One region of the Paracidovorax sp. MALMAid1276 genome, then DNA from elsewhere that is predicted to be linked to it. Evidence: predicted binding sites of a transcription regulator. Region 1 holds the regulator's gene; the other holds the start of a gene.
What was found. Region 1 encodes FliA, which starts transcription of late flagellar genes. Its sites were predicted from a motif close to CTAAAGTTTNNNNNNNNNNNGCCGNTA; they were not measured.
Positions count from the first base shown of each region.

Region 2: a site for FliA is predicted at 3,725-3,751, ahead of ACOQFS_RS15105 (YjfB family protein). Genes of this name have one in related genera too.

Region 1 is NZ_JBMIRS010000175.1:50,818-61,156, forward strand. Features, by position in the region: gene flhA (flagellar biosynthesis protein FlhA) at 1-1,013, shown strand, start outside; gene flhF (flagellar biosynthesis protein FlhF) at 1,010-2,542, shown strand; gene ACOQFS_RS12305 (hypothetical protein) at 2,535-3,332, shown strand; gene ACOQFS_RS12310 (RNA polymerase sigma factor FliA) at 3,361-4,077, shown strand; gene ACOQFS_RS12315 (hypothetical protein) at 4,265-4,615, opposite strand; gene flgM (flagellar biosynthesis anti-sigma factor FlgM) at 4,662-4,985, opposite strand; gene flgA (flagellar basal body P-ring formation chaperone FlgA) at 5,079-5,846, opposite strand; gene ACOQFS_RS12330 (flagellar basal body rod protein FlgB) at 6,111-6,590, shown strand; gene flgC (flagellar basal body rod protein FlgC) at 6,629-7,033, shown strand; gene ACOQFS_RS12340 (flagellar hook assembly protein FlgD) at 7,056-7,715, shown strand; gene flgE (flagellar hook protein FlgE) at 7,793-9,073, shown strand; gene flgF (flagellar basal-body rod protein FlgF) at 9,169-9,909, shown strand; gene flgG (flagellar basal-body rod protein FlgG) at 9,956-10,339, shown strand, end outside.
Region 2 is NZ_JBMIRS010000197.1:51,605-61,943, reverse strand. Features, by position in the region: gene ACOQFS_RS15125 (bifunctional helix-turn-helix transcriptional regulator/GNAT family N-acetyltransferase) at 16-960, shown strand; gene ACOQFS_RS15120 (hypothetical protein) at 1,074-1,292, opposite strand; gene ACOQFS_RS15115 (IMPACT family protein) at 1,548-2,129, shown strand; gene ACOQFS_RS15110 (dihydrolipoyl dehydrogenase) at 2,265-3,683, shown strand; gene ACOQFS_RS15105 (YjfB family protein) at 3,784-3,987, shown strand; gene ACOQFS_RS15100 (NAD(P)/FAD-dependent oxidoreductase) at 4,017-5,162, opposite strand; gene ACOQFS_RS15095 (amidase) at 5,179-6,747, opposite strand; gene ACOQFS_RS15090 (Bug family tripartite tricarboxylate transporter substrate binding protein) at 6,774-7,763, opposite strand; gene ACOQFS_RS15085 (D-serine ammonia-lyase) at 7,840-9,204, opposite strand; gene ACOQFS_RS15080 (LysR substrate-binding domain-containing protein) at 9,298-10,254, shown strand.

The DNA.
Region 1 (10,339 bases):
TGGACCTGCTGGGCCTGGAGCTGGGCTACCGCCTCATCAGCCTGGTGGACAAGAGCCGCCAGGGCGACCTGCTCACCCGCATCAAGGGCGTGCGCCGCAAGTTTGCGCAGGAGGTGGGCTTCCTGCCCCCGGCCGTGCACGTGCGCGACAACCTCGAACTCAAGCCCAGCGGCTACCGCATCACGCTGCGCGGCGTGGTGGTGGGCGAAGGCGAGGCCTTCCCCGGCATGTTCCTGGCCATCAACCCCGGCGGCATCAGCACGCCGCTGATCGGCACGCCCACCACCGACCCCGCGTTCGGGCTCCCAGCACACTGGATCGACGACCGGCAGAAGGAAGCCGCACAAATGGCCGGTTTTACCGTCGTTGATTCCGAAACCGTGATGGCCACCCATTTGTCACACTTGATGCAAGTGCAAGCCGCCAAGCTCCTCAGCCGCACAGAGACCCAGCAGCTGGTGGAACACGTGGCCAAGCTGGCCCCCAAGCTCATCGAAGAAGTGGTTCCGAAAATGGTCTCCATCGCAACGTTCCAGAAGGTCCTGCAGCTGCTGCTGGAAGAGTCTGTGCACATCCGCGATATCCGCACCATCATCGAAACCCTGGCCGAGCACGCGGGCAGCGTGTCCGACCCCGTCGAGCTGGCCCGCCGCGTGCGCATCGCCCTGTCGCCGGCCATCGTGCAGCAGATCTACGGCCCCTCGCGCGAACTCAACGTCATCGCCATCGAGCCGGGCCTGGAGCGCCTGCTGGTGCAGGCCCTGGGCAACGCCGCAGGCCCCGCGCTGGACCCGGGCGTGGCCGACATCCTCACGCAAAAAGCCGCCGAAGTGGCCATGAAGCAGGAAGAAATGGGCCTGCCCGCCTGCCTGCTTGTGCCCGACCAGATCCGCAACGCCATCTCCCGCCTGGTGCGCCGCGTCGCGCCCCGCCTGCAGGTGCTTGCGCACAGTGAAATCCCCGAGACCCACACCATCCGCATTGGGCCGATCCTTAAAGGTGCATCAGCATGAACATCAAACGCTTTACCGCCCCCACCTCCCGGGAGGCTCTGGCCAAGGCGCGCATGGCCTTTGGCGACGGCACATTGATCCTGTCCAACCGCCCCACGGCCAACGGCGTCGAGGTGATGGCCACGGCCGAGGACACGCTGTCGTCCCTGGACGGCGGCGGCGCCGGTGCCTCGGCCAACCCGCCCCTGCTGGCGCCCACGCCGGCGCGCAGCGCTGCGCCGCGCGCCAGCCAGCCGGCATCGGCGCCCCAGGCCCGCAATGCGGTGGAAGAGGACACGGAGCAGCTGGCCATGAGCACGCTGTCGTTCCAGGACTATGTGCGCGAGCGCATGCTGCGCCGCCGCCACGAGGCGCTGCACGGTGCGGCCGAGCCCCAGACGCTGGCCGAGCGCAGCCGCGACCAGGAACCCGAGCGCCATCGCGAACGCGACCGTGAGCGCATGCCCGCCCCCGCCGTAGTGCGGCACAACCCGCTGCGCACCATCCCCATGGACATTCCGCCCGAGCCACCACGCCGCCGCCAGGACGCCGCAGCCGGTGCCAGCAGCAGCCTCGCCCAGTCCGCGGGCCAGCAAAGCGTGATGAACGAGCTGCACGCCATGAAGGAGCTGATCGAGGACCGCTTCAACACCCTGGCCTGGCTGGGCCAGGCGCGGCAGGACCCGATCCAGTCCAATCTGATGCTCAAGATGATCCGCGCGGGCTACTCGCCCTCGCTCGCCCGCGCCGTGCTGGAGCGCATGCCCGAAGACCTGTCGGCGGGCGAATCGGTGCGCTGGCTGATGGAGGTGCTGGAGCGCAACCTCAAGACCGACCAGGCCGAGCCCCCGCTGTACGAGCAAGGCGGCATCTTCGCCCTGGTGGGCTCCACCGGGGTCGGCAAGACCACCACCACAGCCAAGCTGGCCGCCATGTGCGCGCGCATCCACGGCCCCGGCAGCGTCGGCCTGATCACGCTGGACACCTACCGCGTGGGCGCGCACGAGCAGCTGCGCACCTACGGCCGCATGCTGGGCATCGTCGCCCACCTGGCGCATGACCGCGCCGCACTGCAGGACCTGCTGGGCCTGCTCAGCGGCAAGAAGATGGTGCTCATCGACACCACCGGCATCGCCCCGCGCGACCCGCGCAAGCGCGACATGCTGGATGTGCTGGACCTGCCCCATGTGAACCGCCTGCTGGTGCTCAATGCGGGCTGCCATGGCGACACGCTGGACGACGTGCTCACCGCCTTCAAGACCACCGGCACGCAGGGAACGGGGCCGCAGGCCATCCTCTCCAAGGTGGACGAGGCCGTGAAGCTCGGCCCGGCCATCGACGCGCTGATCCGCCACCAGATGGTGCTGCGCGGCGTGACCAATGGCCAGCGCGTGCCCGAAGACTGGGAGCGCGCCGACGCGCACCGGCTGATCTCGACCTCCATGCGCTCGCCCGTCAAGTCGGCGTTCGACCCCAAGGCGGCCGACCTGAACTTCTTCTTCTCACACTCGCCCGACACCGTGGCAGACAGGGGGCTGGTCGATGCTTGATATCGGATTCCACCAGGCCGCAGGCCTGCACAGCTTCACCCCCCAGGCCGACCTGCGCGTCGTGGCCGTGGCCAGCCAGGGCAACAGCCCCACCGGGCTGGAAGCCCTGTGGCAGATCTGCGCCAGCCTGCAGCGCCTGGGCTACCCGGTGGTGGTGCTGGACGGCACGGCCCACGAAACCGACCACAGCCCGGGGCTGCTGCACCTGCTGCAGCAGGCCTCGTGGCGCGACGACGTCCAGCTGAACCTGGGCGCCTCCTCCGCATCGCTGGCCGTGATTCCGGCCGCGCAGGGCATGCTGCGCATGTGCCGCGCCGCCGAGCGCAGCGATGCGCCGCCGCTGCACGGCCTGCTGCCGTACTTCAGGACCTACGGCATCGTGGTGCTGCATGCCCCGGCAGCCACGCTGGGCCCCTTGCTCACCCACACAGCCACGGTGCCACTGGTGGTGATGGGCGAAGGCGCCGCCGGGGTGATGGGCAGCTACAAGAGCCTGAAACAGATCGCCGTGGACACCGGCCTGCCCTGCATGGTGGCCGCCCTGCTGCGCGGCACCGGAGCGGCCGAGCGGCGCAAGACCCAGGCAGCATTGCACACGCTGCAAGGCTGTGTGCAACGCCATCTGGGCAGCGCGCTGAGCACCACCACCATCGCCACGCAGAACCCCCAGGAGCTTCAGCGCCTGGCCTTGCAACTGCTGGAAAATGCGGGCACCATCGCCGAATCGCTGCCCGCGCTGCACTCCTACGCCCCCAAGGGCAGTTCCGCACACCTTGTCCGGAGCCACTGACGTTCACCCGGTGCATCACACGCTCTCTATGTACACCGCCAAAGGCCAGCTTGATCGTGACGCGATGATCCGCCAGCATGTGCCGCTGGTCCGCCGGATCGCGCACCACATGATCGCCAAGCTGCCGCCCAATGTGGAGCTGGATGACCTCATCCAGGTCGGCATGATGGGCCTGGCAGAAGCCCTCTCGCGCTACGAAGTGGCCCAGGGCGTGCAGTTCGAAACCTTTGCCACCCAGCGCATCCGCGGCGCCATGCTCGACGAACTGCGCGAAGGCGACTGGATGAGCCGCAGCTCGCGCAAGAGCCAGAAGGACATCGAGCACGCCGTGCAGCGCCTGGAACAGAAGCTCGGCCGCAGCCCGCTCGAATCAGAGATTGCCAACGAGATGGGCCTGAGCCTGGCCGACTACCAGAGCCTGCTGGGCAAGGTGCGCGGCACGCAGCTGGTGTACCTGGAGGACATGACCCACGGCAACGACGATGACGACGGTTTTCTGGACCGCCATGTGGCCGATGCCGACGCCGACCCGCTGGAGCTGCTGCGGGACCAGCGGCTGAAGATGTCGCTCGTGAGCGCCATCAAGAGCCTGCCCGAACGCGAGCAGCACATCATGGGCATGTACTACGAACATGACATGAACCTCAAGGAGATTGCCGCGGTGCTGGGCGTGACCGAATCGCGCGTGTGCCAGCTGCACAGCCAGTCCATCGCGCGGCTGCGCGCCAAGATGCGCGCGCATTGAAACCGCGCCGCCGCGCGGCAAGCCCGAAGATGGCGGGCACCCACACCGTTTGCTATACAAAACAGAGCTGCCAGCGCTTGCTGTGCAATGGATTCAGATGTTTTTCACCTGAAACCGTTGCCTGACAAGCGCTGGCAGCTCTGTTTTCAGGAGCAAAAACCCCAAAACACTGAAGGAATGCGGCGGGTCAGCCCGCTGCCTTGTAGATGCGGGCCGCGCCGTTGCCGGGGCGGGCGCCATAGGTGCTGGCGTCCGTGGGCGGCAGCACGGTGGCCACCTGGCGGTCGGTCAGGGCGGCCACACGCGCCAGATTGTCGCGCTGCATGGCGACGCTGCTGCTCACGGCCTGCAGGCGCTGGGCGAGCGATGGGGGCAGCGAGGCGGGGTCGGTGCGTGACAGCACCTGGGCAAGATCGGACGCCGCATGGCGCAGCGCGGTGCCGCTGCGCTCGAGCGCCGGCGCATCCGTGGCCAGAAGAGCGGCCGAGACGGCCTGCACCTGCTCTTCGACATGGCTCAGCGCAGTTTCCAGATCCATGCGGGGGTTTCAGAAATGGGGGAAGGGGCCGAAATACAAAGCGGGCTCAGCCGCGAGCGCGCGCCAGGATTTCCTGGGCGTTGGACAGCATCTTGTCGGCGATGGCGTCGGCGTTGACCGAGAACGTGCCGTTTTCAATGGCCGAGCGCACGGCCTTCACTTTGCCGGCATCGAAGTCGCCCGCTGCACGGGCACCCTGGTCAAGGCCACGCACCGAGCTGGACACCGTGACAGGCACACCGGCGGCCGACGCGGCCACGGCGTCCTTGGCAGCTCCTTCAACGGGGGCTGCGGCGGGGCTTTTGGCGGGCTTGGCTTGCCCGGTTTGCGCCAGCGCGGCCGGGAGTTCCGGTTTTTGACCTATCTTCATCGCTCTCTCCACTGCCCCGCATGGAGTGGGGCACAGTAGCAATGTTTTCGACGCTTTGGCGGTGGACTTTAGCCATTTATCGCGTGCGCGTCATCAAAGTGCGACCTCCACCGTTCCATCAACACCCACAATGCCGGCAATGATCTTGCCATTGTTCATGCGTATGCGCACAGTGTCGCCTGCGCCCGCGCCCGCCAGGGCCTGGCCGGCTGCGGTGACGGCATAGCCGGGGCCCTGCGCCACCACCTTGACCTGGGCACCGGCGCGGAACAGCTGGGGCGCGCGCACCATGTTCTGGCGCAGCGCCTGGCCGGCCATCAGCTGGCGCGATGCCACCTGGCCCACCCACTGGTCGGGGTTGGCCACCACGGCGTTCTGCGTGTCGGCCGCCCAGTCCACTTCCGACTCGGTGGCGTCGTTCGCGGTGAGCACGGCGCCGGGGGCCACGTTGCTGGTCAGCACCCAGGCAGGGCCATAGGCCTTGACGGTGACGGGCAGGAACACGTTCCAGGCCGTGGCACCCTGCACGCAGCGCAGGCCCAGCCGGGTGCGGCCCCACAGGCGGGCGCCCACGGGCAAATAGGGCTCCACCCGTGCGCAGGGCGCCAGGCGCAGGCGCGGGTCCAGTGAGCCCACGCTCACTTCCATGCGCAGCGGCAGCCCGGCCACCTGATTGCGCGCAAGGGTGTCGTCCAGCCAGCGCTGGGTGATGGGGGCGAGGTCGGCGGACGGATCGGCGGCGGCCTCCTGCGCGGCCGCGGGGGCTGCGAGGACGGCGGCCCCCGCAACGGCCGTCGCCAGCACACCCCGCCACAGCGGGCTGAGCGTCTGGAACACGGAAACGAAATGGTGATGGCGCATGGCTGGCCTCCAGGGCATGCATCCCGGCTGCCACCGGGCAAGGATTGGGAGGGGCGGTCACGTCGACAACAGGCAGGGCAGATGCCATTCGACCCCTGCAACTATAGGCAGTCGGCCGCCGCGCAAAGGCCCAAACTGCGCGCCGATTTCCGCGTTCTTCGCGCTTTAGAAAAACGCAGCGATTTCCATAATCGAGCCACGCCGGAAACCGCCCCGAAGCGGGGCCCCGGCGCCCTTCCTTGCAACCCACGGCGTGAGGCCCCCATGCTCGACAAGATGACCAACCGGCTGGACTTCCACGGCACCGCACTGATCCTGCGGTCCGAGCGCCAGCGTGCCATCGCCAGCAACATCGCCAACGCCGACACCCCGGGCTACGTGGCCCGCGACTTCAAGTTCAGCGATGCGCTGAGCGAGGCCACCGCCACCCGCAGCGCCGGGGCCGATGCCGCGGCCGGCGGCTCGGGCGTCACGCGCCAGGTGCTGGCCGGCGTGGTGGGCACGGCCGGTGCCACCGACCCGCGCCACATCCCCGTGCCCGTCACCCGCAGTACCGCATCGGCCCTGGAGTCCCGGGGCACGCTGGGCTATGCGGTGCAGACCCAGCCCGCACTCGACGGCAACTCGGTCGACATGAACCGCGAACGCGCCGCCTTTGCCGACAACGCCGTGCGCTACGAGGCCACGCTGCGCTTCATCAACGGCAACGCCAAGACCATGCTCAGCGCCATCCAGGGCCAGTAACGCGCCGGCGCAGACCCGACCAGAAAGCGAGACCCGTCATGTCCATGTTCTCCATCTTCAACGTCTCCGGCAGCGCCATCAGCGCGCAGTCGCAGCGGCTCAACGTGGTGGCCAGCAACCTGGCCAACGTCGAGGCCGTGGCCGGTCCGGACGGGCAGGCGTACAAGGCCCGGCAGCTGGTGTTCCAGACCGAGAACATGGGCGCCGACACCGCCGCCGGCGTGCGGGTGAGCGGCGTCACCGAAAGCAATGTGGCCGGCCGCCGCGTGCACGATCCGAGCCATCCCTCTGCCGACGCGCAGGGCTACGTCACACATTCCAACGTCAACGCGGTGGAGGAGATGGTCAACATGATCTCCGCTTCGCGCTCCTACCAGAACAACGTCGAGGTGATGAACACGGCCAAGACGCTGCTGCTCAAGACCCTGCAGATGGGCCAGTAACACGAAAGAACCGGGTACGACCATGATCTACGGCGTCAGCAACAATACCACCACCACCGCCGACACGGCGGCGTCCAAGGCCGCCTCGGCCAACGACGCCGAGGGCGCGCAGGACCGGTTCCTCAAGCTGCTCGTGGCGCAGCTCACCAACCAGGACCCGATGAACCCGCTGGACAACGCGCAGATGACCTCGCAGATCGCGCAGATCAACACGGTCACCGGCATCCAGCAGCTCAACTACACCATGCTGGGCATTGCCGAGCAGTTCAACTCCATGCAGTTGCTGCAGGGCTCCGCGATGATCGGGCGCAACGTGGTGACCGAGGGCGACAGCCTGGCCGTGGAAGACGGCGTGGGCAGCGGCATGTTCGAGCTCTCCGGCGCCGCAGCCGACGTGAAGGTCGAGATCCTCACCGCCGGCGGCCAGCTGGTGGGCACGCTGGACCTGAACGCCAAGACCGCAGGCCGGCACAGCTTCGAGTGGGACGCCAGCAAGTACGCAGGCAGCACCACCGACCTGCGCTTCAAGGTCACAGCACTCAACAGCGCCGGCGTGGCGGTGGAAAGCACGCCGCTCGTGCAGTCGCGCGTCACCGGCACCGGCAGCAGCGGCGGCCAGCTCACGCTGGACCTGGCCGGCGGCGGCACGGTGACCTACGACAAGGTCAAGGCCGTTCTGTAAGCCCCACGATCCCGGCAACACATTCATTTTTTAGCCCCTCTGCCCCCGCACCCGCCAGCTTCCCCTAGGAGAACACCATGAGCTTCCAGCAAGGCCTTTCGGGCCTGAACGCATCCAGCAAGAACCTGGACGTGATTGGCCACAACATCGCCAACGCGAACACCGTCGGCTTCAAGGCCTCGCGCGCAGAGTTCGCCGAAATGGTGGCCTCGGCCATCGGCTCGTCGGGCGGCGTCAACGCCGGCATCGGCGTGGAGGTGGCGGACGTGGCCCAGCAGTTCTCGCAGGGCAACCTCACCATCACCGGCAACAGCCTGGACGTGGCCATCAACGGCAACGGCTTCTTCACGCTGCAGATGCCCGACGGCACCCCCGCCTACACCCGCGCCGGCAACTTCAAGCTGGACAAGGTGGGCAACATGGTCACCAACGACAGCGCCCGGGTGATGGGCTACCCGGTGGATCCCACCACGGGCCTGCGCACGGGCTCCACGCCCGTTCCGATGTCGTTCCCCACCACCGAGCCCATTCCGGCCCGCCAGACCACGACCATCACCACCTCGTTCAACCTCGACGCGCGCGCCACCGATGCGGCCGGCGACCCCACGGCCACCCCGCCCGTGCCGGCCACACCGCGCGCCACCTACGGCACGTCGATCAACGTCTACGACAGCCAGGGTGTGGCCAAGCCGGTGAACCTGTACTTCCAGAAGACGGCCACCGACAACACCTGGGACGTGTACGACCAGCTCGACGACCCGCTGGCCACCCCGCCCGTGGTGGCCACGCCCATCGGCCAGATCACGTTCGACAACAGCGGCGCCATCACCGGGCCGGTGGCCACGCCGCCCGCCACCGGTTTCTCGATGCCGCTCACCGTGAACCCCACGCCCCCCAACCCCAACAACCTGCCCGCTTTCGACGTGCAGATCGACCTGGGCGGCGTCACGCAGTTCGGCACCAAGTTTGCGGTGTCCAACCTCACCCAGGACGGCTACACCGCAGGCGAGCTGACGGGCATCAACGTCGAGAACAACGGGATGATCATGACCCGCTACTCCAACGGCGTGACGCGCGCCGAGGGGCAGCTGGCCCTGTCGAGCTTCCGCAACACGCAGGGCCTGGCGTCCCTGGGCGGCAACAACTGGGCGGCCACGTTCGAGTCGGGCCAGCCCGTGGTGGGCGCCCCCACCGACGGCAGCTTCGGCTCGCTGCGCTCGGGCGCACTCGAAGACTCCAACGTGGACCTCACCGCCGAGCTGGTGAACATGATGACCGCGCAGCGTGCCTACCAGGCCAACGCGCAGACCATCAAGACGCAGGACCAGGTGATGTCCACGCTGGTGAACCTGCGCTGATCGGCCTCAGCCTGATTTCAAGTCAAAACAGCCCCTAGCGCTTATCCATAAAGCGTCAGCAGCTATCAAATCGGAAGCACACGGAGAAACCTGCCATGGACCGCATCATCTACACCTCGATGACGGGCGCCAACGCGGCCGCCCACCGGCAGGCCGTACTGTCCAACAACCTGGCCAATGTGTCCACCAATGGCTTCCGGGCCGAGATGTCCACGTTCCGCGCGGTGCCCATCCAGGGCGACGGCGCCAAGACCCGCGTGTTTGCGCTGGAGGCCACGTCGGGCCACCTGGAAACGCCCGGCCCGGTGCAGCGCACCGGCCGCAACCTGGACGCCATGGCCATGGGCAACGCCTGGTTTGCGGTGCAGGGCCTGGACGGCACCGAGGCCTACACCCGCGCCGGCGTCTTCGAGGTGTCGGCCCAGGGGCAGCTGCTCACGCCCACGGGCCTGCCGGTGCTGTCGGACGGGGGCGCCCCCATCGACGTGCCGCCGGGTGCCGAGGTCAGCCTGGGCTCGGACGGCACCGTGACCGCCAAGGTCGCGGGCCAGGCCGCGCAGCCCGTGGGCCGCCTGAAGCTGGCCACCCCCACGCCGGAAGACCGGCTCAAGCGCGGCGACGACGGTTTGTTCCGCACCGTCTCGGGCGACCCCATCCCCAACGACGCCAACGCCCGCATGCTGGCAGGCGCCGTCGAAGGCTCCAACGTCAACCCCGTGGAATGCATGGTGGGCATGATCGCCGCGTCACGCCAGTTCGAGCAGCAGATCAAGCTGCTGCAGACCGCCGAGAACTCCGACAAGGCCGCCAGCCAGCTGCTGAGCCTGAACGGCTGATGAAGCCCCGCGCCGACCGCCGCACCTGCCACAAGGAAGAAGCACCATGATCAACTCCCTCTGGATCGCCAAGACCGGCATGTCTGCCCAGCAGACGCAGCTCGACGTCATCTCGCACAACCTGGCCAACGTGTCCACCACCGGCTTCAAGCGCAACAACGCCGTGTTTGAAGACCTGATCTACCAGAACCTGCGCCAGGTGGGTGCCAACAACGACGAGCAGAACCAGTTGCCCACGGGCCTGCATCTGGGCCTGGGCGTGCGCACCGTGGCCACCAGCCGCAACTTCGTGCAGGGCAGCCTGCAGGAGTCCAAGAACAGCCTGGACGTGGCCATCAACGGCAACGGCTTTTTTGAAGTGACGCTGCCCGACGGCACCATCGGCTACACGCGCGACGGCTCGTTCCAGATCGACGCGCAGGGCCGCATG
Region 2 (10,339 bases), on a different contig from region 1:
GTGACAAAGACAGCCATGACAGACACCCCGAGCAACCCCCTCCCCACCGCTGCCGTGAAAGCGGTGCGCCGGTTCAACCGCTTTTTCACCCGGCGCATCGGCGTGCTGGACCCGTACCTGGGCAGCGATCTGTCGCTGACCGATGTGCGCGTGTTGTACGAGCTGGCCCACCGCGAGGCACCGGTGGCCAGCGAACTGGCGCGCGATCTGGGCTTGGACGGGGGCTACATGAGCCGCATCCTGCGCCGCTTCGAGCAGGCAGGCTGGATCAGCCGCAGCACCAGTGCACGGGACGCGCGGCAAAGCGTGCTGACGCTGACGGATGCCGGGCGCGTTGTGTTCGAGCCCCTGGAGCAACGCTCACGCGACGAAGCCGCCGCCCTGCTCGCCCCGCTGCCGCCCGCGCGCCAGCAGCAACTGGTGGATGCGATGGGGCGGATCGAATCGCTGCTGTCTCCACCGGCGGATCACCCCCTGCCCCGCGTGGCCGTGTTGCGCGATCCCGTGCCGGGCGACATCGGCTGGGTGGTGCAGCAGCACGGCGAAATCTATTGGCGTGAATATGGATGGGACAGCCGCTTTGAAGCGCTGGTGGCCGACATTGCGGCGCAGTTCGTGCGCAAGTTTCAGCCGGCGTGGGAGCGCGGCTGGGTGGCCGAGCTGGACGGCGAGCGCGTGGGTGCCATCTTTGTGGTGCGCAAGTCCCCCACCACGGCCCAACTGCGCATGCTGATCCTTGCGCCCCAGGCCCGGGGGCTGGGGCTGGGTGCGCGGCTGACCGACGAATGCATCGCGTTTGCGCGTGCCAAAGGTTACAAAAAAATGGTGCTTTGGACCAACAGCTGCCTGGTGGCGGCCCGCGCCATCTATGCCAAGCGAGGGTTTGTGCTCAAGGCGTCCGAGCCTTATGAGGGCTTTGGACAACAGTTGGTGGGCGAGACGTGGGAGCTGAAACTGTGAATGGCGCCATGCCGCACCGGTCTGGGTCGAATGGGTGTGGACGCTGCACGCTCCCTGCGTGAGCAGCCCCACACGGCGTTCAGGCCCCCACGCTCAAGAACTCTGCGCAGCTGCTACCACTCACCCACATCGCGCACCCGCTGGGCCAGGTCTGGCCACGCATCGTCGTCGGGCGCGGCATTGGGGGTGCCATGCGCAGGCGCTGCCATGGGCACGGGTGCCGCCGCCTCGCCCTGTCCGGCTGCGGCGGCCGTCCGCGCTGGCATGAAGCGCCCAAACACATGGGTGGCAAGGGCTTGGTGCAGGGGGGCGGTGAACGGGGTGGCGAACATGGCGGAGTCCTTTGCGCTGGCCGGGGGGCTGTGCGGGTGCTTTCGAAACGATAGCGCGAGCGTAGACCCGTGCTTGGGTGGATCAGTGTAGGAAAGCGCGCTGAATGCAGGTGTGACAGAACGCACGAAACAACAGCATTACCAAGCAATCCGAAAGCACTCCCACCGCATCCGGCCTCATCGGGCGTCTGCCCGACCCAGCCCATCGCGCCGCCGTGAGGTTCATCACGGCGCGCGCCGTACACTTTGCGCCCCATGCCCTACACCCTGGCTGCACAGGCACACAGCGAACTCCTCATCAAGAAAAGCCGCTTCATCGGCTGCGTGCAGCCCATGGCCGACCGGGCCAGTGCCCAGGCGGCCGTGGACGCGCTCTGGAAGCAGCACCCGGGTGCCGCGCACATCTGCTGGGCGCTGATGGCGGGCGGCCAGTCGGCTGCGGTGGACGATGGCGAGCCGGGCGGCACTGCGGGCCGCCCCATGCTGGAGGTGTTGCGCCACCAGGACCTGGAAGGCGTGCTCGCCACGGTGGTTCGCTACTTCGGCGGCGTGAAGCTGGGTGCGGGCGGGCTGGTGCGGGCCTACACCGACACCGTGGCCCAGGCGCTGCTCGCGGCGCCCAAGGTGGCGTTGCAGCGCATGGCCACACTGCAATGCCAGGTGCCCTATGCGCTCGAAGGTCTGCTTCGCCGCGAGATCGAGTCATCGGGCGCAGAGCTGCTCACCGTGTCACACGGCACGCTGGTCACCCTGCAGATGCGCCTGCCCGAGGCGCAGACGCCGGACTTCGTGGCGCGCATCAACGATGGCGGCCAGGGCCGGGTCGGCTGGATGTGATGGAGATGCAGGGCCTGCGCCAGCGTTGGAGGGTCGGGCAAGCGAGGCAACACTGGTCCTGCGCCTACACGCCTGCGGCCGCTGTTCCGCCACACTGAACGTTCGCGACACGGTGCGACCACCGAGGAGACACTTATGAGCCAGGAGCTCGACACCATCATCATCGGCGCAGGCACGGCAGGCCTCGCGGCTCTGCGCGAGGTGCGCAAGCGCACCAGCCGCTACCTCATCGTGAACGAAGGCCCCTGGGGCACCACCTGCGCGCGCGTGGGCTGCATGCCTTCCAAGGCACTGATCGAGGCCGCCAACGCCTTTCATCGGCGCCACACGTTTGAAGAGTTCGGCCTGCGCGGCGCCGAGGCATTGTCTGCCGACATCCCCGCCGTGCTTCAGCGGGTGCGCACGCTGCGGGACGACTTCGTGGCCGGAGTGCTCAAGGCCACCGACAACCTCGGGCCCGCCCGCCGCAAGGGCCGGGCCACATTGCTGGGCCCAAACCGCGTGGACATTGACGGCACGGCGTATGACACGCGCAGCATCATCCTGGCGACCGGGTCCCGCCCCGTCGTGCCGGAAGAATGGCTGGCCTTTGGCGACCGCATGCTCACCACCGACACGCTGTTCGAACAGCCCACGCTCGGCCCCCGCATCGCAGTGATCGGCATGGGCCCGATTGGGGTGGAGCTGTCGCAGGCCCTGGCCCGCCTGGGGCTGCAGGTGGCCGCCTTCACCCGGGGCGACACCGTGGGCGGCCTGAAGGACCCCGCGCTGAATGCGCTGCAGATTGAAGTATTGAAGAAGGAGATGGTGCTGCACACCGATGCCTCGGCAGAGTTGCGCGAGGTGGCCGGGGGCATCGAGGTGCGCAGCGGCTCGCACCGTGTGGTGGTGGACCAGGTCATCGCCGCCATGGGCCGCGTGCCCAACGTCCAGTTTCTGGGGCTGGACACCCTGGGCGTACCGCTGGACAAGCGCGGCATGCCGCAGGTGGACCGGGGCACCCTGCAGATCGGCGACCTGCCCGTATTTCTGGCCGGCGACGCCAATGGCAAGACGCCGCTGCTCCATGAGGCTGCCGATGAAGGCCATATTGCAGGCATGAACGCGCTGGCCGACAACGCCACCAAGTTTCAGCGCCGCACACCGCTGTCGGTGGTTTTCTCCGATCCGCAGATTGCCGTGGTGGGCCAGCCGCGCGCCGACCTGGACAGCGCCGATGCCGTGGTGACGGGCACTGTGGATTTCGCGCAGCAGGGCCGAGCGCGGACGGCGCAGCGCAACGAGGGGCGCTTGTGCGTGCATGCCGACCGCAGCACAGGCCGCCTGCTGGGCGCCGAGATGTGCGCCCCCGAGGCCGAGCACATGGCACACCTGCTGGCGCTCGCCGTCCAGCAGCGGCTCAGCGTGCACGATCTGCTGGGCATGCCCTTCTACCACCCCACACTAGAAGAAGGCCTGCGCTCCGCCTTGCGGGACGCTGCCCGGCAGCTGCCCACGGCGCGTGAATCCGACCTGTCGAGCTGCCCGGCCATCGGCGTTGACGCGCTGGAGTAGCTCCGACCAGGTCCCGCTGGCGAACACCTTCGGCAATGCCGCTCAAGATCTGCTGGCAAGTGCCGATAACCACCCATCGCCTTCAGGAGGAAGCCTTGCCATGGACGTCGCACTGACCAACAGCCTCATCAACACCGCTACCGCCCTGGCCAGCGCCAAGACCTCGGACGCCGTGAACATGGCCGTGCTCAAGCAAGCCATGGACATCCAGGAAGTGGCGGCCACCACCCTGCTGGAGGCCCTGCCCCAGCCCGCGCTGGCCACCAGCGGAACGCTGGGCACGCAGGTCAACACCTTCGCCTGAACGCCCCCACCGATTTCGTTGCTGCGCCCTTACCGCAAACGCGCAGGCGATAGCCCCTCGACCCCCACCCCCTCGCGCACCAGTTCTTCGGCCAGTGGCTCGCCCCGCAACAGCTGCCGCGCCAGCAACGACGCCCCCGCCGCACTCTGGATCCCATACCCGCCCTGCCCCGCCAGCCAGAAGAAGCCGGGCACATGGTTGTCCCAGCCGATCACCATGTCGCCGTCCGGCACAAACGAGCGCAGCCCGGCCCAGGTGTGCGATGGGCGGCGGATCTGGAAGGTGGTCATCTCCTCGATGTGATAGATCCCGGTGGCCACGTCCAGCTCTTCGGGCACCACGTCATGCGGGTGCGTCGGGTCGGCATTGGCCGGTGAGCCCAGCAGCTGCCCCGCGTCGGGCTTGAAGTAAAAACTCTCGTCCACCCCCACGACGGCCGGCCAGTGCGTGGCGTCCATGCCCTCGGGCACGGGGAAGGTGAACGCCGTGCGGCGGCGTGGCTCCAGCCCGATGGGCGGCACGCCCGCCAGGCCCGCCACCACGTCGGCCCAGGCGCCCGCCGCGTTGACAAGCGTGCCCGCCGCAAACACCCGCCCATCGGCCAGCGTCACCTGCCACACACCGCCTTCGCGGTGCACGGCTGTTACCTCGGCATTCGTCAGCACCTGGCCGCCGCGCTGGCGCAGGCCACGCAGATAGCCCTGGTGCAGCGCATTCACGTCGATGTCCGCCGCCTCGGGCTCGCTCATGCCGGCGGCCACGGCCTCGGGTTTCAGGCAGGGCAGCATCGCCAGCAGCTCGTCCCGCGCCACCCACCGCACATTGGGCGAAGTGGCATGCGCTTCCTCGTAGGTCTGTTTCAGCAGGTCCAGCTGGTCCGGCCCGGCCACATAGACCACGCCCCGGGGCGACAGGATGGGGTCGCCGCCAAACTCGGGCGGCGGCGCATCGTAGAAGGCGCGGCTGGCACGGGTCAGCGCCTGGATGTTGGGTGTGCCGTAGGTGGCCATGTAGAGGGCTGCCGAGCGGCCGGTGGTGTGGTAGCCGGGCTGCGATTCGCGCTCCAGCAGCAGCACGCTGGCGCCCTGCCCGGCGGCGCCGGGCTGTACCAGTTGCCAGGCCACGGAGGCTCCGGCAATGCCTGCGCCAATCACGAGGGTGTCTACGGTTTGCATGGTCGGTGTCTCCTGCTCAAACCGCCGACACCTGCGCTGCCGACGCTGTACGGTCGTCGCGCGGCAGACTGCGGGCGTCGCGCGGGTCGGGTGCCTGCGTCACGATGGAGGTCAGCGCAGGCTCGGCGCGGGTCTGCATCAATTTGGCAATATCAGGCCGGGGCCGCGCCAGCCCCGCAATGCCCTTGAACGCCTGCTCCAGCGCATGCCCCACGCCCAGCGTGTGCCGGTCGGCACGAAAGCGCCCCACGATCTGCAGGCCAAACGGCATGCCCGCGTCGTCCAGCCCGCACGGCAGGCTCAGCGCCGGGTGGGTGGTGAGCGTGGTCACATAGGTCAGCGCCAGCCAGCGGTAGTAATTGGCCTGCGGCTCGCCGTGGATGTGGCTGGCAAACAGCTCAGTCCACGCAAACGGCGACACCGGCGTGGTGGGCGCCAGGATGACGTCGTAGTCCTGGTACAGCTTCTGGAACCGCGCCAGGATGCGCGTCTGCTCCGCCTGCGCCCAGGCGCTGTCCAGCAGCGTCATCGCGGCGCCCATTTCGTAATTGGCGCGGGTGTTGGGCCCCAGGCTGGCAGGGTCGCGCTCGTAGGCCTCGCGCGTGCTGGCCACAAAGGCCTCGGCGCGCAGCACGTCAAAGCAGCGGTGCACATCGCCCAGGTCGATGTCAATGGCGTCGCACCGCGCAAACAGGTGCTGCATGGCCTGCACCTTGCGGCGGAACACGGCGCGGATGCCGTTGTCCACCGCGCAGGCGCCAAAGTCCTCGGTATAGGCCACGCGCAGGCGACTCAGGTCCACGGCTTCAGGCAGCAAGAAACTCATGGGGTCCAGCGGATAGCTCAGCGGGTCGCCGGGCGACATGCCCGCCGAGGCCGCCAGCTGCAGGCAGGCCTCTTCCACTGTGCGGCCCATGGGGCCCACCACCGAAATCGGCGTCCAACCCAGCAGCTTGCGCGAGCTGGGCACCACACCCGGTGAAGGCCTGAAACCCACCACGCCACAGATGGACGCCGGAATGCGCAGTGAGCCGCCCGTGTCCGACCCCGTGCACACCGGCAGCATGTCGCAGGCCAGCGCAGCGGCCGAGCCGCCCGAAGATCCCCCGGCGTTCAGGTTGGGATTGAACGGATTGCCCGTGGCGCCCCACACGGTGTTGCGCGAATTGGCGCCCGCGCCCATCTCGGGGATGTTGGTCTTGCCCGTGACGATGGCGCCCGCCGCGCGCAGGCGCGCCACCAGCACGTTGTCCTCGGCCGGAATGTGCTCACGGTAGATCTGCGAGCCATAGGTGGTCAGCAGCCCTGCCGTGGCCTCCAGGTCCTTCACGCCCATGGGCAGGCCATGCAGCAGGCCCAGCGGCTCGCCGCGCAGCACCGCCTGCTCGGCGGCTTTGGCCTCGGTGCGGGCACGGTCGTAGCAGGTGGCGGTGACGGCATTCACCTGCGGGTTCACCGCCTCGATGCGCGCGATGCAGGCGTCGAGCAGTTCCACCGGCGAGATCTCGCGCGTGCCGATGCGGTGGCGCAATTCGTTGGCGGTGAGTTCAACCAGAGCGTGGGTTCCAGCGGTCATCTTGGGCATGTCTCCTTGTGGTGTTCAGGCGGGCTTCAGTCTGCGGTGATGCCGGCGCGCTGCGCAATCGCACGCATCAGCGGCAGCTCCTTGTCGATCAGTTCGGCCAAGGCCTTGGACGACGCATGGGACGGCTCGAAGCCCACGGCGATCATCTTGTCACGCGTTTCGGGGTCGGCCACCACCTGGGCCAGGGCCTGCTCCAGCCGCGTCTTCACGGCCGGCGGCAGGCCGCGCGGCGCGACCATGGCCAGCCAGGTGTCCATCTCCAGGCCGGCATAGCCGCTTTCGGCCAGCGTGGGCACCTTGGGCAGCAGGGCCGAGCGCTTGCCAGAGGTCACCGCAATCGCCTTGATCTTGCCGTCCTTGAGCTGCGGCAGCGCAGCCGACACGGTATCCACCGTGAACGGAATCTGCCCGCCCAGCAGGTCGGTCATCGCGGGCGCACTGCCCTTGTACGGCACGTGCTGGATCTTGAGCCCCGCTGCGTGGAAGAACATCTCGCCCGCAAACTGCGAGGTGGTGCCCGCACCGAACGAGCCATACGAATACTTGTCCGGCCCGGCCTTCACCAGGGCTACGAACTGCTTCACATCCGCCACCGGCACGTCCTTGTTGGCCAGCAGGATCAGGCCCGTGCGCCCGGCAATGCCGATGGGCTCGAAACTCTTGACCGGGTCGTACGGCAGCTTGGCGCGCACGGCCGGGTTCACGGTGAAGGTGGTGCCCGAGCTCATCAGCAGCGTGTAGCCGTCCGGCGCCGCGCGGGCCACCGAGCTGGCGCCGATCACCGTGCCGGCCCCCGCCCGGTTGTCGATCACCACGCTCTGGCCCAGTGTGTCGGCCAGCTTCTTGCCGATCAGGCGGCCCAGCACGTCGGTGGCCCCGCCCGGCGGGAACGGAATCACCAGCGTGATCGGCTTGCTGGGGAAGGCCCCGTCCTGCGCCATGGCGGGTGCCCACGCGGCAGACCCGAAGGCGGCACCGAGGACGGCAGACAAAACAAGCAGCTTCTTGCGGTTCATGGCGTGGCTCCAGAAAAGGTGAATGAAGGACAAAGAACGGGAAGGAAAGAATCAGACAACTGCGGGGCGAGCGCGATCAGCCCCGCGCCGCCAGCACGGACCGCCCGCGCTGCAAAAAGCCCTGAAACTGCGCATCGGGCACCAGCAGGCCGCCGGTGGTCCACACCAGGTGGGTGGTCTGGTGCAGCACGGCGTCGATGCCCGTGCAGCGCAGCCAGGCCTGCCCGGCCGTGGTGCCCGCCAGCATCGCCGGGCCGCTGAAGCCCGCAGCGGCCGAGGGCTCGATGCGCTCGCCCAGGGCATCCAACACCTGCACCAGGCGCGCAAACAGCGTGTCGTCGGCCACCGTGAACACCCCCGACAGCAGCGGCTGCATCAGCCCGGCCGCCAGCAGCGATGCACGCGGCACGGCCAGGCCGTCGGCCTCGGTGCGGTTGGTCAGGCCCCAGTCGTACACCGACGGGTGCTGCCCCACACCTTGCGTTGCATCGGCCATCATTTGCACCATGAAGCATGGCGACTGCACCGGCTCGGCAAAAAAACAATGCACATGCGGCCCCAGCAGCTGCCGGAGGCCAAAGGTGATGCCCGCCGGCGCGCCGCCCACGCCGCAGGGCAGATAGACGATGAGCGGGTGCTCGGCGTCCACCGGCACGCCCTGTGCGGCCAGCTGCTCTTTCAGGTGCAAGGCTGCTGCGCTGTAGCCCAGCAGCAGCGAGAACGACTGCTCGTCATCCACGAAGTGGCACTGCGGATTGGCGGCCGCCTCGGCACGCCCTGCGGCCACCGCGCGCTCGTAGTCGCCCGTGTGCTCCACCACCTGCACACCGCGCTGGCGCAGGCGGTCTTTCTTCCACGCCTTGGCGTCGGCCGACATGTGCACCGTGGCCTGAAAACCCAGGGCCGCAGCGACCACGCCAATGCTCATGCCCAGGTTGCCCGTGGAGCCCACCGCCACCTGGTAGCGGCCCAGCACGGCGCGCGCCTGCGGCGTCGCCAGCTCCCGGAAGTCACCGCCGGGCTCGACCAGGCCATGCTGCAGCGCCAGCCCCTCGGCAAACTCCAGCACCTCGTGCATGCCGCCCCGGGCCTTGATGGAGCCCGCCACCGGCAGGCGGTGGTCGGCCTTGATGAACAGGCGACCCTGGCCCTCCTGCCAGCCGAGCGCGGGCTGCAGGGCAGAAGCAGACAACAGCGGCGACTCCACCACGCCAGCGGACGCCGCCAGCTCGGGAAACACCTCAGCCAGCAGGCCGGCAAAGCGGCCGAGGCGGGCATTGGCCGCCTTCGTATCATCCAGACTAATGGATCGCCCCAAAGCGGACAATGCTGCGGCGGGCTGTGCCTCCCGGGCCGGGTTCGTCCACAGCGCGGGCTGGGCGTTGCGCACGCGGGTGGACAGCAGGGCATCGGGGGTGGTCTGGGGTTCAGCGATCGTCATGGCATTGGGATGTCGAAAAGTCTTGCCGCCATTTTTCGCCGGTCACGCCAACGTCACAAACCATTTATATTGAGCAAGGCATTAGTTTCAATAATGGATATTCGCCTCTCCCCCTCCCTGCTCGTCTGGCTGCGCAGTTTTGATGCAGCGGCGCGCCACGGCAGCTTCACCAAGGCGGCGGCCGAGCTGTGCATCACCCAGGGCGCCGTGAGCCAGCAGGTCAAGCAACTCGAAGACTGGCTGCGCCGCCCGCTCTTTCTGCGCACCCCCCGCGCCCTGGTGCCCACGCCCGAGGGCAAATGGTTGGCCGTGGTGCTGCGCGAGGGCTTTGACGCCATCGAGAGCACCCTGGCCCAGATGCGCCAGCCGCCCGAGGCCGCCATCGCCACGCTGAGCTGTTCCCCGTCTTTTGCCATGAGCTGGCTCACGCCCCGGTTGGGCGACTTCTTTCGCCAGCACCCGCACACCGGGTTGCGGGTGTTTGGCGAGTTCCACACCCTGGACCGCACCCGCATGGTGCAGGGCGGCATCGAGGCCGCCGTGCGGTTCGACCTGGGCGGCTACCGCGACCTGAGTGCCACCGTGTTCCTGGACGAATGGCTCATCCCCGTGGCCAGCCCCGAGTTCCTGGCCCGCCACCCGGGCATCACAACCCCCGAGGACCTGCCGGGCGAGTGGCTGCTGCACGACAGCAGCGCCTGGGACGGTGCGGACCCCTACGAGGAATGGCAGCGCTGGTTCTCCCAGCGCGGCGCCGCGCCTCCGCCCTGGGCGGGCGGGCAGCAGTTCAACCTGTCACAGCTGGCCCTCGGCGCCGCACTCGCCGGTCAAGGCATCGCCATGGGCCGCGCAGCGCTGGTGCTGCAGGACGTGAAAGCCGGCCGCCTGGTGCCGCTGCTGGGGCACAGCGTGGCGTCGCGCGCGGCGTATTCGTTCGTGACCACCCCCCACCCAGGCCCGGCCATGCAGCTGGTGCGCGAGTGGCTGCTGGAAGAGGCCCAGCGGTTTTGCGCGGAGCGGGCACAGGTGCTGGCGGCGCCGCCGGTGTAGGCGTTTGGCCGTGTGGGCGGCAGCCCCACCGATCCGCAGTGCGCGATGGGATGGGACGGTTTCGCGCGTGCCGCCTGAAAATCTG